Regions from separate parts of the Streptomyces sp. NPDC050738 genome, predicted to be linked through region 3. Evidence: riboswitches for the same ligand, from Rfam matches in the RefSeq annotation. Region 3 holds a riboswitch; each other region holds the start of a gene.
What was found. Region 3 has a riboswitch for thiamine pyrophosphate ahead of AB0H78_RS35210 (cytosine permease). Riboswitches for the same ligand answer to the same signal wherever they lie in the genome.
Positions count from the first base shown of each region.

Region 1 (3,240 bases), on a different contig from region 3:
ACCGGGTCGTCGTTGGTGTACGGAAGGACCGTGAAGCCGTCGTCCACGAGGGTCTCCGCGGCGTCCAGGAGCTCGATCGGGTCGGGCAGCAGCGTGCGCTCGTCCGCGACCACCTCCAGCTTGATCCAGTCCGTGCCCAGCGCCTCACGGGCGAGGCGCGCGGTCAGCACCGCCTCGCCCGCCGTGAAGCAGCCCGCCGTGTTCGGCAGGACCCGGATCGAGAGGCGGTCCAGTACGGAAAGCACCGAACCCTGGACCGTCGGGTCCAGGCGCCGCATCGCCACGGTCGTCAGCTCGGTGCCGGACGCGACGAGGGCGCGCTCCAGTACGTCCAGGCTGGGTGCGCCGCCCGTTCCCATGATCAGGCGCGAGGTGAAGGCGGTGCCCGCGACGGTCAGCTGGTCGTCGGCCATGGTCAGCCCCCCTGGACTGCGGTGAGGATCTCGACACGGTCGCCGTCGCCGAGCGCGGTGGCGGGCCACTGCCCGCGCGGTACGACCGTCTCGTTGACGGCCGCCGCGACGCCGGAGGGTGCCGCGCTGAGCGTGGCGACCAGCAGGTCGAGGGTGGTCCCCGGTGTGAGGGTGCGGGCGTCCCCGTTGACCGAGATGTTCATACGGACTGCTCCTGTCGTACGAGGGGGAAGCGCCGGGGCGTGAACGGCCGCGCCTCTTCGGGGAGTTCACCGGTGACCAGCACATGCGCCATGACGTCGCCGGTCACCGGCGTCAGGAGCACCCCGTTGCGGAAGTGCCCGGTGGCCAGGTGCAGCCCAGGTACCTCGGTGGGGCCGAGCAGCGGAGCGTTGTCGGGGGAGCCAGGGCGGAGCCCGGCCCGGGTCTCGGTGAGGGGGAGTTCCGTGATGCCGGGGACGAGTTCATGGGCGTCGCGCAGCAGCTCGTACACCCCGCCCGCCGTGACCGTGGTGTCCCAGCCGAGCTCCTCGCTGGTCGCGCCGACGACGAGCTCGCCGTTCTCGCGCGGCACGAGATAGATGTGGCTGCCCCGGACCACGGCCCGCACCGTCCGCGAGAGGAAGGGCGCGTACGCGGGCGGCACCGTCAGCCGCAGGACCTGGCCCTTCACCGGGCGTACGGCGACGTCCGCGAGCCGCCCGCTGAGGCTGCCCGCGGCCACCACCACCTGGTCGGCGGCCAGCTCCGTGCCGTCGGTGAGAACCGCGCCCGCGGCCCGGTCGCGTACGAGAGCGAGCCGCTCCACCCAACCGCGGTGGAAGACGACCCCGGCCCGCTCGCACGCCACCACCAGCGCCGCGGTCAGCCGCCGCGGATCGACCTGGTGGTCGCCGTCGACCCGCAGGCCCCCACGTACGCCCGGCGCGAGCATTGGCTCCAGGCGCCGGCACTCGCGCCCCGTGAGCCACTCCGATTCGAGGCCCGAGCGGCGCTGCAGGGCGTGCAGTTCGCGCAGGTGGGCGCGGTCGTCGGTGTCCAGGGCGACCGCGAGGGTGCCGCAGGTGCGGTAGCCGATGTCGCGCCCCGAGGCCTCTTCCAGCTCGGCGGCGAAGGCCGGATAGCGTGCGGCGGAGGCCACGTTGAGGGCGAGCAGGGTCTCCTCGCCGTAGTGCAGCTCGGTGACGGCGGCGAGCATGCCCGCCGCGACCTGCGCGGCACCGCCGCCGGGTTCGGGGTCGGCGAGCGCGGTCCGCAGCCCGCGCTGCGCCGCCCGCCAGGCCGTGACGAGACCGATGATCCCGCCTCCGACCACGAGAACATCTGAAGAGTTACGTGGATGCATGGGCGTCCAGCCCCTCCCTTCGCCGGCATGACCCGGATCAGGTTCGTACGGTCGGAGGCCGCCCAGCCTCCCTCTCAGCCCGGTGCGTCCGGGCTCCCGCGAGTGCCTTACGGTGGCCACCCTAGCCCCCGGTCCCAACCCCCAGTAAGGGAGCAGTCGCTGTGGCACGGTCGCTCGACGGACTCGTCCTCAGCCCGGTCGCCGACCAGGCCCCCGGGCAGGTCGGCACCAGGACCCGCTTCACGTATCACGAGCAGGGCGGCCGGATCTGGGCCGAGTACGAGGGCGGCGACGTGGAGCTCGGACGGCTCGTCGGCACGCGTGCGGGGGACCGGATCGACTTCCGTTATGTCCAGTTGAAGCGCGACGGGCAGACCGCCTCGGGGCACTGTGTGTCGGTCGTCGTCGAACTCCCCGACGGGCGGATCCGTCTCGAGGAGACCTGGGAGTGGGAGTCGCAGCAGGGGAGCGGCACGAGCGTGGTGGAGCAGCTCGTGGAGCAGCCCCTTTCCTGACGGTCCGTCAGATAGTTAGGGTGGCGGGGTGAGCGAACTGAGGAAAGTCGTCATCGTCGGCGCCGGCATGGCGGGCGTCCAGACCGCGGTGGCCCTGCGCGAACAGGGCTTCGGGGGCGCCGTCACGCTGATCGGCGACGAACCGCACCCGCCGTACGACCGGCCGCCGCTCTCCAAGGCGGTTCTCCTCGGGACGGCGGAAAGCTCCGCCTTCGACGTCGACTTCGAGGCGCTCGGCGTCGAACTCCTCCTGGGGCGCGAGGTCACAGGCCTGCGCCCGCAGGCGCGCGAGCTGGACACCACGGCCGGCCCCGTTCCGTACGACACCCTGGTCGTCGCCACCGGCGCGTACCCCCTGACGCTTCCCGGCACGGAAGGCGTCCCTGGCATCCATCTGCTCCGTACGCTCGACGACGCCGGACGGCTGCGGCCGGTCCTCGCCGCGCGCCAGGACGTGGTCGTCGTCGGGGCGGGCTGGATCGGCGCGGAGTTCGCGACGGCCGCGCGCGCGGCCGGCTGCACGGTGACCGTGGTCGAGGCGGCCGGGCGGCCCCTCGCGGGCGCGCTGCCCGCCGAGATCACCGCACCGATGGCCCACTGGTACGCGGAGAGCGGCGTCGAACTCCTCACCGGAGCAAGGGTCCTGGCGATCGAACCGGGGACGGTCGTGCTGGAGGACGGCCGCAGGCTGTCCGCCGGGGCCGTGGTCGTCGGGATCGGCGCACGGCCCGCGACCGGGTGGCTCGCGGGCTCCGGTATCGCGCTCGGCCCGGACGGCGCCGTCACCGCCGACGCGCAGCTGCGGTCCTCGCTGCCCGAGGTGTACGCCGTCGGGGACTGCGCCTCCTTCCCGTCGGGGCGCTACGGCGAGCGCCTCCTCGTCCACCACTGGGACAACGCGCTGCAGGGGCCGCGCACGGTCGCGGCGAACATCATCGGGACGGCCGGGGAGACCTACGACCCGGTC
Region 1 is NZ_JBFAHN010000014.1:138,727-141,966, reverse strand. Features, by position in the region: gene AB0H78_RS29790 (thiazole synthase) at 1-413, opposite strand, end outside; gene thiS (sulfur carrier protein ThiS) at 416-616, opposite strand; gene thiO (glycine oxidase ThiO) at 613-1,758, opposite strand; TPP riboswitch at 1,756-1,868, opposite strand; gene AB0H78_RS29775 (hypothetical protein) at 1,920-2,273, shown strand; gene AB0H78_RS29770 (FAD-dependent oxidoreductase) at 2,341-3,240, shown strand, end outside.
Region 1: it holds a riboswitch for thiamine pyrophosphate, as region 3 does, so the genes downstream of both, thiO (glycine oxidase ThiO) here and AB0H78_RS35210 (cytosine permease) in region 3, are expected to answer to the same signal.

Region 2 (3,240 bases), on a different contig from region 3:
AGCTTTCTCGTCTCCGAGGAGCTCTCGTTCCGTATTCCGGTGGAGCTCCGGTACGAGGCGCCAGACCCCTACGCGATCCGGATGACCTTCCATCTGCCCGGAGATGCGCCTGTGACCTGGGCTTTCGGGCGTGAGTTGCTGCTCGACGGCATCAACGCACCTACCGGGGACGGCGATGTGCACATCGCGCCGACCGACCCCGAGTCGCTCGCCGACGTCCACATCCGGCTTCAAGTGGGCGAGGACAGTGCGCTCTTCAAGGCCGGCACGGCCCCGCTGATCGCCTTCCTCGACCGTACGGACAAGCTCGTGCCGCTCGGGCAGGAGCGCACGCTGGGTGACTTCGAAGGCAATCTCGAAGAGGCGCTGGGGCGGATTCTCGCCGAGGAGAACGCGGGCTAGGCGCTGGGGGTTTGAGCTGAGCCGCAGCCGGTTCAGGCCTTGCGGCGGCGGCCCCCGCCGCCCTTTCCGCTGCGTACGGGTACGTGTACGGAATCAGGTGCGGCCTGGGGTCCCGTACGGTCCGCGGAGACGACCAGCGCCGCGAGCACCGTGGTCACCGGGACCGAGGCGACCAGACCGATCGAGCCGACCAGCGTCCGTACGATCTCCTCGGCGACCAGCTCGCTGTTGGCGACCATGCCCACGCTGCTCTGTGCGATGGAGAAGAGCAGCAGCAGCGGCAGGGCAGCACCCGCGTAGGCGAGTACGAGGGTGTTGACGACGGAGGCGATGTGGTCGCGGCCGATCCGGATGCCGGCGCGGTACAGCGCCCGTGGGCCCATCGACGGATCGGCCTGGTGCAGCTCCCATACGGCGGAGGTCTGGGTGACCGTCACATCGTCGAGGACACCGAGCGAGCCGATGATGACGCCGGCGAGCAGCAGGCCGCTCATGTCCAGGTGGGGATAGAGACCGTGGATCAGACCGGTGTTGTCGTCGGTGTTGCCGGTCAGATACGCCCAGCCGATGAAGAGCGAGCCGAGCAGCCCGATCAGCAGCAGGGAGATCAGGGTGCCGATGACCGCGACCGAGGTGCGGGCGGTCAGGCCGTGGCACGCGTAGAGGGCGATCAGCATGATCGCGCTCGCCCCGACCACCGCCACGAGCAGCGGGTTCGATCCGTGCAGGATCGCGGGGAGGATGAAGAGGGAGAGGATCGCGAAGGAGACGGCGAGCGCGACCAGCGCCATCACTCCGCGCATCCGGCCCACGACGACCACGGCCACCGCGAAGATGGCGGCGAGCACCGCCATCGGGACCTTGCGGTTCACATCGGTCACCGAGTACTGCAGGTCGTGCGGGGCATCGGGCGCGTACGCCACGACGACCTTCTGCCCCTCGTGCAACTGCCGCGGTGAGTCGGGCTGGACGATGGTGGTGAAGGTACGGCCCTTGTCGTCGCCGGTGGTGACTTCGACGGTCGCCTTCTCGCAGGTGCCCGATGAACTGGATGAGTTGGATTCGGGCGTCGAGGACGTCGAGGACGACGACTGGTTCTGTGCGGCGTTCACGTCCTTGCAGTCGACCTTCTCCACCTGCGTCACCTTGGCCTGCTGGGTCTGCTGGTCGAAGCCGACACCGGTGCGGGCGTGCTCGGGCGCACCGCCGGGCCACAGCACCACCAGACCGACAACCACCGCTGCGGCGAAGGGGATCAGGACCGCGGCGATCACCTTGCGCAGATGCCGGGACACGGGCGCCGCGGGGCCGTGGCTGTGGGAGTGGCCGTGCGCCTCGTGCGTGTCGTGGGGAGAAGTCACCGCCCGATCATCGCAAGAACGAGGGGGGCCCTCTGTTCACCGCGCCAGACATGACGCTAGCGTGGGGGCACCTTTGCACACGCGGGAGCTCGGAGCACCGGGCTGAGAGGGCGCTGACAGCACACCAGCTGCGCCGACCGCCGAACCTGTTACCGGGTAATGCCGGCGTAGGGAGTAGGTCTCATGACCACAGCAGATGCACACACGCCTGCCGTCAGCCAGGACACAACGGACACAGCGGCCGAGACCGGGCGCACGCCCGGCTGGCACAAGGGCTATGTGGAGGGCTCGCGCCCCGATCTCCGGGTGCCGGTCCGTCAGGTGCACCTCACCAACGGCAAGGACGTGACGCTGTACGACACGTCGGGTCCGTACACCGATCCCACCATCGACACCGACGTACGCCGCGGCCTCAGCCCGCTGCGGGAGAACTGGATCATCGGGCGCGGTGACACCGAGGAGTACGCGGGCCGCCCGGTCCGCCCCGAGGACGACGGGATCAAGCACACCTCGCCGCGCGGGGGGCTACGCAACCTGGACGCGGTCTTCCCGGGCCGTCCGCGCCAGCCCCGCAGGGGGCGCGAGGGGCGCGCGGTGAGCCAGCTCGCGTACGCCAAGCGCGGGGAGATCACCCCGGAGATGGAGTACGTCGCGATCCGCGAGAACGTCTCCCCCGAGGTGGTGCGCGAGGAGATCGCGGCGGGCCGGGCCGTGCTGCCCGCCAACGTCAACCACCCGGAGATCGAGCCGATGATCATCGGCAAGCGGTTCCTGGTGAAGGTGAACGCCAACATCGGCAATTCGGCGGTCACTTCCTCCATCGAGGAGGAGGTGGACAAGATGACATGGGCGACCAAGTGGGGCGCGGACACGGTCATGGACCTGTCCACCGGCCGCAACATCCACACCACGCGCGAGTGGGTGCTGCGCAACTCCCCCGTCCCGATCGGCACTGTGCCGCTCTATCAGGCCCTGGAGAAGGTGGACGGCCGGGCCGAGGAGCTGACCTGGGAGATCTACAAGGACACGGTCATCGAACAGGCCGAGCAGGGCGTCGACTACATGACGGTGCACGCGGGCGTCCGTCTCGCGTACGTACCGCTCACCGCACGCCGCAAGACCGGGATCGTCTCGCGCGGCGGATCGATCATGGCGGCCTGGTGCCTGGCGCACCACAAGGAGTCGTTCCTCTACGAGAACTTCGAGGAGCTCAGCGACATCCTCGCGGCGTACGACGTGACGTACTCGCTCGGCGACGGGCTGCGGCCCGGGTCGATCGCGGACGCCAACGACGAAGCCCAGTTCGCGGAGTTGAGGACCCTCGGGGAACTCAACACGATCGCCAAACGTCATGATGTACAGACGATGATCGAGGGCCCGGGACACGTCCCGATGCACAAGATCAAGGAGAACATCGACCTCCAGCAGGAGATCTGTGAAGAGGCCCCGTTCTACACCCTGGGGCCGCTGACCACCG
Region 2 is NZ_JBFAHN010000001.1:677,493-680,732, forward strand. Features, by position in the region: gene AB0H78_RS03370 (SsgA family sporulation/cell division regulator) at 1-402, shown strand, start outside; gene AB0H78_RS03375 (YibE/F family protein) at 435-1,763, opposite strand; TPP riboswitch at 1,835-1,954, shown strand; gene thiC (phosphomethylpyrimidine synthase ThiC) at 1,947-3,240, shown strand, end outside.
Region 2: it holds a riboswitch for thiamine pyrophosphate, as region 3 does, so the genes downstream of both, thiC (phosphomethylpyrimidine synthase ThiC) here and AB0H78_RS35210 (cytosine permease) in region 3, are expected to answer to the same signal.

Region 3 (3,240 bases):
CGCAGCCGCAGCGGGGTGTAGACCACGAGTGCCACGAGGAACGCCACGCCGTAGGCGAGGTCGGCGCCGTGCAGCGCCTCGGCCACCGGGCCCACGTACAGGCTGGTGCTCATGAACGGCACCGCGGCGGCGAACGCGACGGCGAACGCGGTGACCGCAGGCCACCAGGGCTGCCGGCGGGCGCTCTCGGCGGCCAGATCGACCGGGGCGCCGCCGCGGGTCCTCGCGCGGACGATCCAGTCGACCGCCACGATCGCGACGAACCCGGGGATCCAGTAGCCGACGAGCAGCAGCACGTTCTGGAAGCGGGTCGTGGTGTCCGCCGCGTGCATCCACAGCACGAGCGGGAAGCCGAGCGCGGCGGCGAGTGCCGCGGCGAGCGGACGCGGTACACGGAGGCCGAGGGTCTGCAGCGCCAGCGAACCGCTGTAGTCGTTCATCGCGTTGCTGCACAGCGCGGCGAGCGCCACGGCGAGCAGCCCGAACGCACCGAGCGCGCCGCCGCCCAGCAGGCCGTCGATGCCGCGGGCGGTCTGGTCGGTGAAGACCGAGGCGCCCCACAGACCGAGGGTCTGGACCGCCACGAAGGACACGCTGATGCCGAGCAGCGTGAAGACGAACATCCGCGGGCGGGAGGTGGTGCGCGGCAGATAGCGGCTGAAGTCGCTGGCGTACGGAGCCCAGGACAGTGCCAGGCTCAGGGCGATGGTGCAGGTCAGGACGAACGCACCGGCCCTGTCCGCGCCGTGCGCGCTTCCGGTGGCCGCCGGATGGACGCCGTGCAGGAGCTTCGTGGCGAGTACGGCGAAGGCCGCGGCGAGCACGAAGGTCATCACGGTCTGGAGCCGGTGGATCGCCTCGTACCCCAGGACGCCGAGCGCACCCTGGGCGGCCATCATGACCAGCACGCCCAGCCAGAACGGCCAGCCGCACAGCTGGGCGAGCGCGTCGCCGCCGAAGAGCCCGATCAGCGCGTCCCAGGCGATGGACGACAGCCACTGCAGAGCTCCCGGCAGAACGACACCCCGGCCGAACGCCAGCTTGGCGAGCGGGAGTTGACCGGTACCGGTCTGGCTTCCCCACGTGCCGAGATACGCGGTGGGCGCGGCGCCGAGCAGGGTCCCGAGCACGACGGCGGCGAGCGCCGTGGCGAAGTCCAGACCCAGGGCGATGCCGACGGTGCCGGTGAACACACCGGTCATCGTCAGGTTCGGGGCGAACCAGACGGTGAACAGCCGGCCGGGGCCGCCATAGCGGCGGTCCTCGGGAACGGGGGCTATGCCGTGCGCCTCGACACGGAGATCGCCCGGAGCGGTGGGCATGCGCCCGCCGAAAGCAGGCTGCGGATCGGTGACGGTGCGCTCACCCTGGGCATACGGCAACGACATGGAAGACATCCCTCCGCCAGTTTTAACTGGATCAGGTTCGACGGGTGTGTTCTCAGCCCTCGTGCGGGGCACCCCGTGTCCGGTTCGGCCGAAAGAATAGCCCGGCCTGCGATTCTGTCCACCCGGTGGGGGCACCGGGGCGCCGCCCGGCCGTCGCTCGCCCGTATCGGCGTGTCGCCAACATCCTTTTCCGTACGGCCCGTTGACGCCCTCACGGGCTGCTGACAACGTTGTCCAACAGCCCGTCCTCCGTCCACCGCCTCGAATGGAGACGCCCGTATGCGCAGATCCCCCTCACGCCGTCTGGTGCTCGGCGCCGGCCTGGCCGCGCTGGCCGCGGCCCCGGCGACCACTGCCGCCGCAGCCGCCCCGGCCTCGTACGCATCCCGCTCCCTGGGCCGTGCGAGAGCCACGTACGACGCACTCGGGACGTACCTCGACGCGGCGGACGGCACCGGACTCGTCCGCGAGCAGTACCCGGCCGCCGCCGACGACCGCCCGTACTCCTACGAATGGCCGTACTCCCAGGTCCACATCGCCGCCCTCGACCTGGCCCACGCGGACCCCCGCTACGCGCCGGAACTGGCCCGGCGCGCCCGGGCCCAGGAGCACTACTGGAACGCGGCGGGCGGCACGACCGGCCTGCCCGGCTACGCCTCCTATCCGGTCGCACCCCACGGTGCGGGCGGCGACATGTTCTACGACGACAACGAGTGGGTCGGCCTCGCCAAGATCCAGCGCCACCTCCAGACCGGGGAGAAAGCCGCCCTGCGGCGCGCCGAGGAGATCTTCGCGCTGATCGCGTCGGGCTGGGACACCGACCAGGACCACGCGGCCCCCGGCGGAGTGTTCTGGACGCAGGCCGACTGGAGCCAGGACCGCAACACCGTCTCCAACATGCCGGGCGCCCAACTGGGCCTGCGCCTACACCGGATCACCGGACGGGCCTCCTACCTGGAGGCGGCCAGAAGGTTCTACGACTGGACCAACCGCCACCTGCTGAGCCCCGAGGGCCTCTACTGGGACCACCTCGGCCTGACGAGCACGGTCGACAGAACCCTCTGGTCGTACAACCAGGGTGTCCCGGTCGGCGTTGGCGTCCTGCTGTACGAGGCGACCCACGACCGCGACCACCTCCGCAACGCCCGGCGCACGGCGGAGGCCGCGTACACCTACTACGTCACCGAAGGCCGGCTGCTGGACCAGCCCGTCTTCTTCAACTCCATCTTCTTCAAGAACCTCCTGCTGCTCGAATCGGTGACCGGCGGACGCACCTACCAGCAGGCGATGGCCGATTACGCGGACCACATCTGGTCGCAGCAGCGCGACAGCGCCACCGGCCTGATGCGCTTCGGCAGCGCCGGCACCACCCAGGCCATCGAACAGGCCGCCGCCGCGCAGATCTTCGCGGTGCTCGCCTGGCCGCGCAGCAGCCTGCCGACGCTCTACTGAGCCGCCTGCCTGCTCTGCAGCATCCCCAACGGGCTCTGTCCTGAGGCGAGTTCGGCTGTCGCCGTCTTGAAGCCGACCTCGTCGCCGCAGAGGGCGCCGCGCAGGAAGGCGGTGCTGACCTGCTGGAGCAGAGCGACGCGCGCGGGGTTCTCGTCCGTCGTCTCGGCGGCCTCGTGTCCCGCGATGCCGCCGAGCGAGTGCTCCGCGCCGAACAGCGTGAGCAGGCTCTTCTCGCCCGGGCTGTAGGTGTACGGGTCGGTGAACCAGTCCGGCCCGCGGGTGGACAGCGCCGACTGGTCGTGGTCCCCGGCCACGATGAGGGCCGGCGTGGTCATGGCGTCGAACGACGGCCTCAGGAAGGGGAGGTGCTCGCGGGCGAAGGGGGTCAGGTCGTCGCCCA
Region 3 is NZ_JBFAHN010000021.1:84,314-87,553, forward strand. Features, by position in the region: gene AB0H78_RS35210 (cytosine permease) at 1-1,388, opposite strand, end outside; TPP riboswitch at 1,380-1,474, opposite strand; gene AB0H78_RS35215 (glycoside hydrolase family 76 protein) at 1,668-2,840, shown strand; gene AB0H78_RS35220 (chlorophyllase) at 2,834-3,240, opposite strand, start outside.

Region 4 (3,240 bases), on a different contig from region 3:
GGTCAGTGGTGGCAGGGTCTGCTGCTCGGCCTCGCGGTCGCGGCCAGTGCGACCCTGGGCGACCTGGGCGAATCCATGATCAAGCGTGACCTTGGGATCAAGGACATGGGCACGCTGCTTCCGGGCCACGGCGGCATCATGGACCGACTGGACTCGCTGTTGCCGACCGCGCCGGTGGTCTGGCTGCTGCTCGTGCTGTTTGTCGGGTCCTGACCTGCGGTTTTGTTGAGGGAGGGCTCGTTGTCCACAGGGCGGCGGGCCCTCCTTCGTATGTCTGCGACACTTGAAGGACCATGCCTAAGCCCGGAGAACTCACTTTTGTCGCGCCCCGCGGGGCGAAGCTGCCGCCGACCCACCTCGCCGACCTGACGCCCGCCGAGCGCAAGGACGCCGTGGCCGCGATCGGTGAGAAGCCGTTCCGCGCCAAGCAGCTGTCGCAGCACTACTTCGCGCGGTACGCGCACGATCCCGAGCAGTGGACCGACATCCCTGCCGGCTCGCGGGAGAAGCTCCGGGAAGCGCTGCTGCCCGATCTGATGAGCGTGATCCGTCACATCAGCTGTGACGACGACACCACCCGCAAGACGCTGTGGAAGCTGCACGACGGGACGCTCGTCGAGTCCGTGCTGATGCGCTACCCGGACCGCGTGACGATGTGCATCTCCTCGCAGGCCGGATGCGGCATGAACTGCCCGTTCTGTGCCACGGGGCAGGCGGGTCTGGACCGTAATCTCTCCACCGCCGAGATCGTCCACCAGATCGTCGACGGCATGCGTGCCCTGCGCGACGGGGAGGTGCCGGGCGGTCCCGCGCGGCTCTCCAACATCGTCTTCATGGGCATGGGCGAGCCGCTCGCCAACTACAAGCGCGTCGTCGGGTCGATCCGGCGGCTGACGGACCCGGAGCCGGACGGGCTCGGGCTTTCGCAGCGTGGGATCACCGTCTCGACCGTCGGGCTCGTCCCGGCGATGCTGCGGTTCGCCGACGAGGGCTTCAAGTGCCGGCTGGCCGTTTCGCTGCACGCCCCCGACGACGAGCTCCGGGACACCCTCGTCCCCGTGAACACGCGGTGGAAGGTGCGCGAGGTGCTGGACGCGGCATGGGAGTACGCCGAGAAGTCCGGGCGCCGTGTCTCCATCGAGTACGCGCTGATCCGCGACATCAACGACCAGGCCTGGCGCGGTGACCGGCTCGGGCGGCTGCTGAAGGGGAAGCCGGTCCATGTGAACCTGATTCCGCTGAACCCGACGCCCGGGTCGAAGTGGACCGCATCGCGGCCGGAGGACGAGAAGGCCTTCGTCGCGGCGATCGCGGCCCATGGTGTGCCCGTGACCGTACGGGACACGCGTGGCCAGGAGATCGACGGGGCCTGCGGTCAGCTGGCCGCCTCCGAGCGGTAGGGGCTGACCAGGGGCGTGTAGCCTGGCGGCACATTTTCATATTCCGACAGGGGAGCGCCACAGCGCTGAGAGTGCGGTCCACACCGCAGACCCTCAGAACCTTGCCCAGGTCATTCTGGGTAGGAAGTTCGGTCATCACTCGAGCTGTTGCGCCCTGCCCGCTTTCCCACGGGCAGGGCCGCGTCTCTTCCTGGATCTCCCAGGAGGAAAATCAGTGAGCACCACCACCACCAGAATCACGGTCACCGCCGTCGCCGCCGCGCTGGGTGTCACCACCCTTGCCGCGTGCGGGAGTTCGGACGACACATCATCCAGTGGTACGCCGTCCAAGACCGTCACCCTCGTCAGTCACGACTCCTTCGCCGCCTCCCCGGCCGTGCTGAAGGAGTTCACGAAGCAGACCGGGTACACGGTCAAGGTCCTCAAGAGCGGGGACGCGGGCGCCGCCCTCAACCAGGAGATCCTCACCAAGGGGTCCCCGCGCGGTGACGTCTTCTTCGGCGTCGACAACACGCTCCTCTCGCGCGCCCTCGACAACGGGCTGTTCCAGTCGTACACGGCCAAGGGACTCGACCAGGTGTCGGCGGACGTGCAGCTGGACGCGGAGAAGCACCGGGTCACGCCGATCGACAGCGGTGACATCTGCGTCAACTACGACAAGAAGTACTTCGCGGACCACAAGATCGCGGTGCCGCAGTCCTTCGACGATCTGGTGAAGCCGGAGTACAAGAACCTGCTGGTCACCGAGAACGCGGCCACCTCGTCCCCCGGCCTCGGCTTCCTGCTCGGCACCACCGCCCAGTACGGCGACGGCGGCTGGGAGACGTACTGGAAGAAGCTCAAGGCCAACGGCGTGAAGGTCGTCGACGGCTGGGAGCAGGCCTACAACGAGGAGTTCTCCGGATCGGCCGGCGGCAAGAAGGCCAAGGGCGAGAGGCCGCTCGTCGTCTCGTACGCCTCCAGCCCGCCCGTCGAGGTGCTGTACGCCAAGCCGCAGCCCAAGACCGCGCCGACCGGTGTCGCCACCGGGACCTGCTTCCGGCAGATCGAGTTCGCGGGGCTGCTCGACGGGGCGAAGAACACGGCAGGGGGCAAGGCGCTGATCGACTTCCTGGTGAGCAAGGCGTTCCAGGAGGACATGCCGCTCAATATGTTCGTCGACCCGGTCGCGAAGGACGCGAAGGTGCCCGCGCTCTTCACCCAGTTCGGGGCCAAGGTCACCGATCCGAAGACCGTGGCACCCGACACCATCGCCAAGAACCGTGACCAGTGGGTCAAGTCGTGGTCCTCGCTCGTCCTGAAGTAAAGGCCGCTGTGCGCGGGAACGCGGTGCGGATCGGGCTCATGGCCGGTCCCGTCGCGTTCTTCGCGCTCTTCTTCGCCTATCCGGTCGTCGCGATCGTCGGGCGGGGGCTCGACGTGGGCGGCGACTGGCAGTTCGGGCGGATCGGGGAGGTGCTGAGCGAGCCGGACATTCTACGGGTGCTCTGGTTCACCCTGTGGCAGGCGCTCGCGTCGACCGCTCTGACGCTGCTGATCGCGCTGCCCGGTGCGTATGTCTTCGCGCGCTTCGACTTCCGGGGGAAGCAGCTGCTGCGGGCCATCGTGACCGTGCCGTTCGTGCTGCCGACCGTGGTCGTCGGGACCGCCTTTCTGGCGGTCCTCGGGCGCGGCGGGATGCTCGACCAGCTGTGGGGCGTACGGCTCGACACCACGGTCTGGGCCATCCTGCTCGCCCATGTCTTCTTCAACTACGCGGTCGTCGTACGGACCGTGGGCGGCCTCTGGTCCCAGCTCGACCCCCGGCAGGAGGAGGCCGCGCGGGTGCTGGGCGCTTCGC
Region 4 is NZ_JBFAHN010000008.1:203,612-206,851, forward strand. Features, by position in the region: gene AB0H78_RS22215 (phosphatidate cytidylyltransferase) at 1-213, shown strand, start outside; gene rlmN (23S rRNA (adenine(2503)-C(2))-methyltransferase RlmN) at 294-1,400, shown strand; TPP riboswitch at 1,439-1,544, shown strand; gene AB0H78_RS22225 (thiamine ABC transporter substrate-binding protein) at 1,615-2,706, shown strand; gene AB0H78_RS22230 (iron ABC transporter permease) at 2,745-3,240, shown strand, end outside.
Region 4: it holds a riboswitch for thiamine pyrophosphate, as region 3 does, so the genes downstream of both, AB0H78_RS22225 (thiamine ABC transporter substrate-binding protein) here and AB0H78_RS35210 (cytosine permease) in region 3, are expected to answer to the same signal.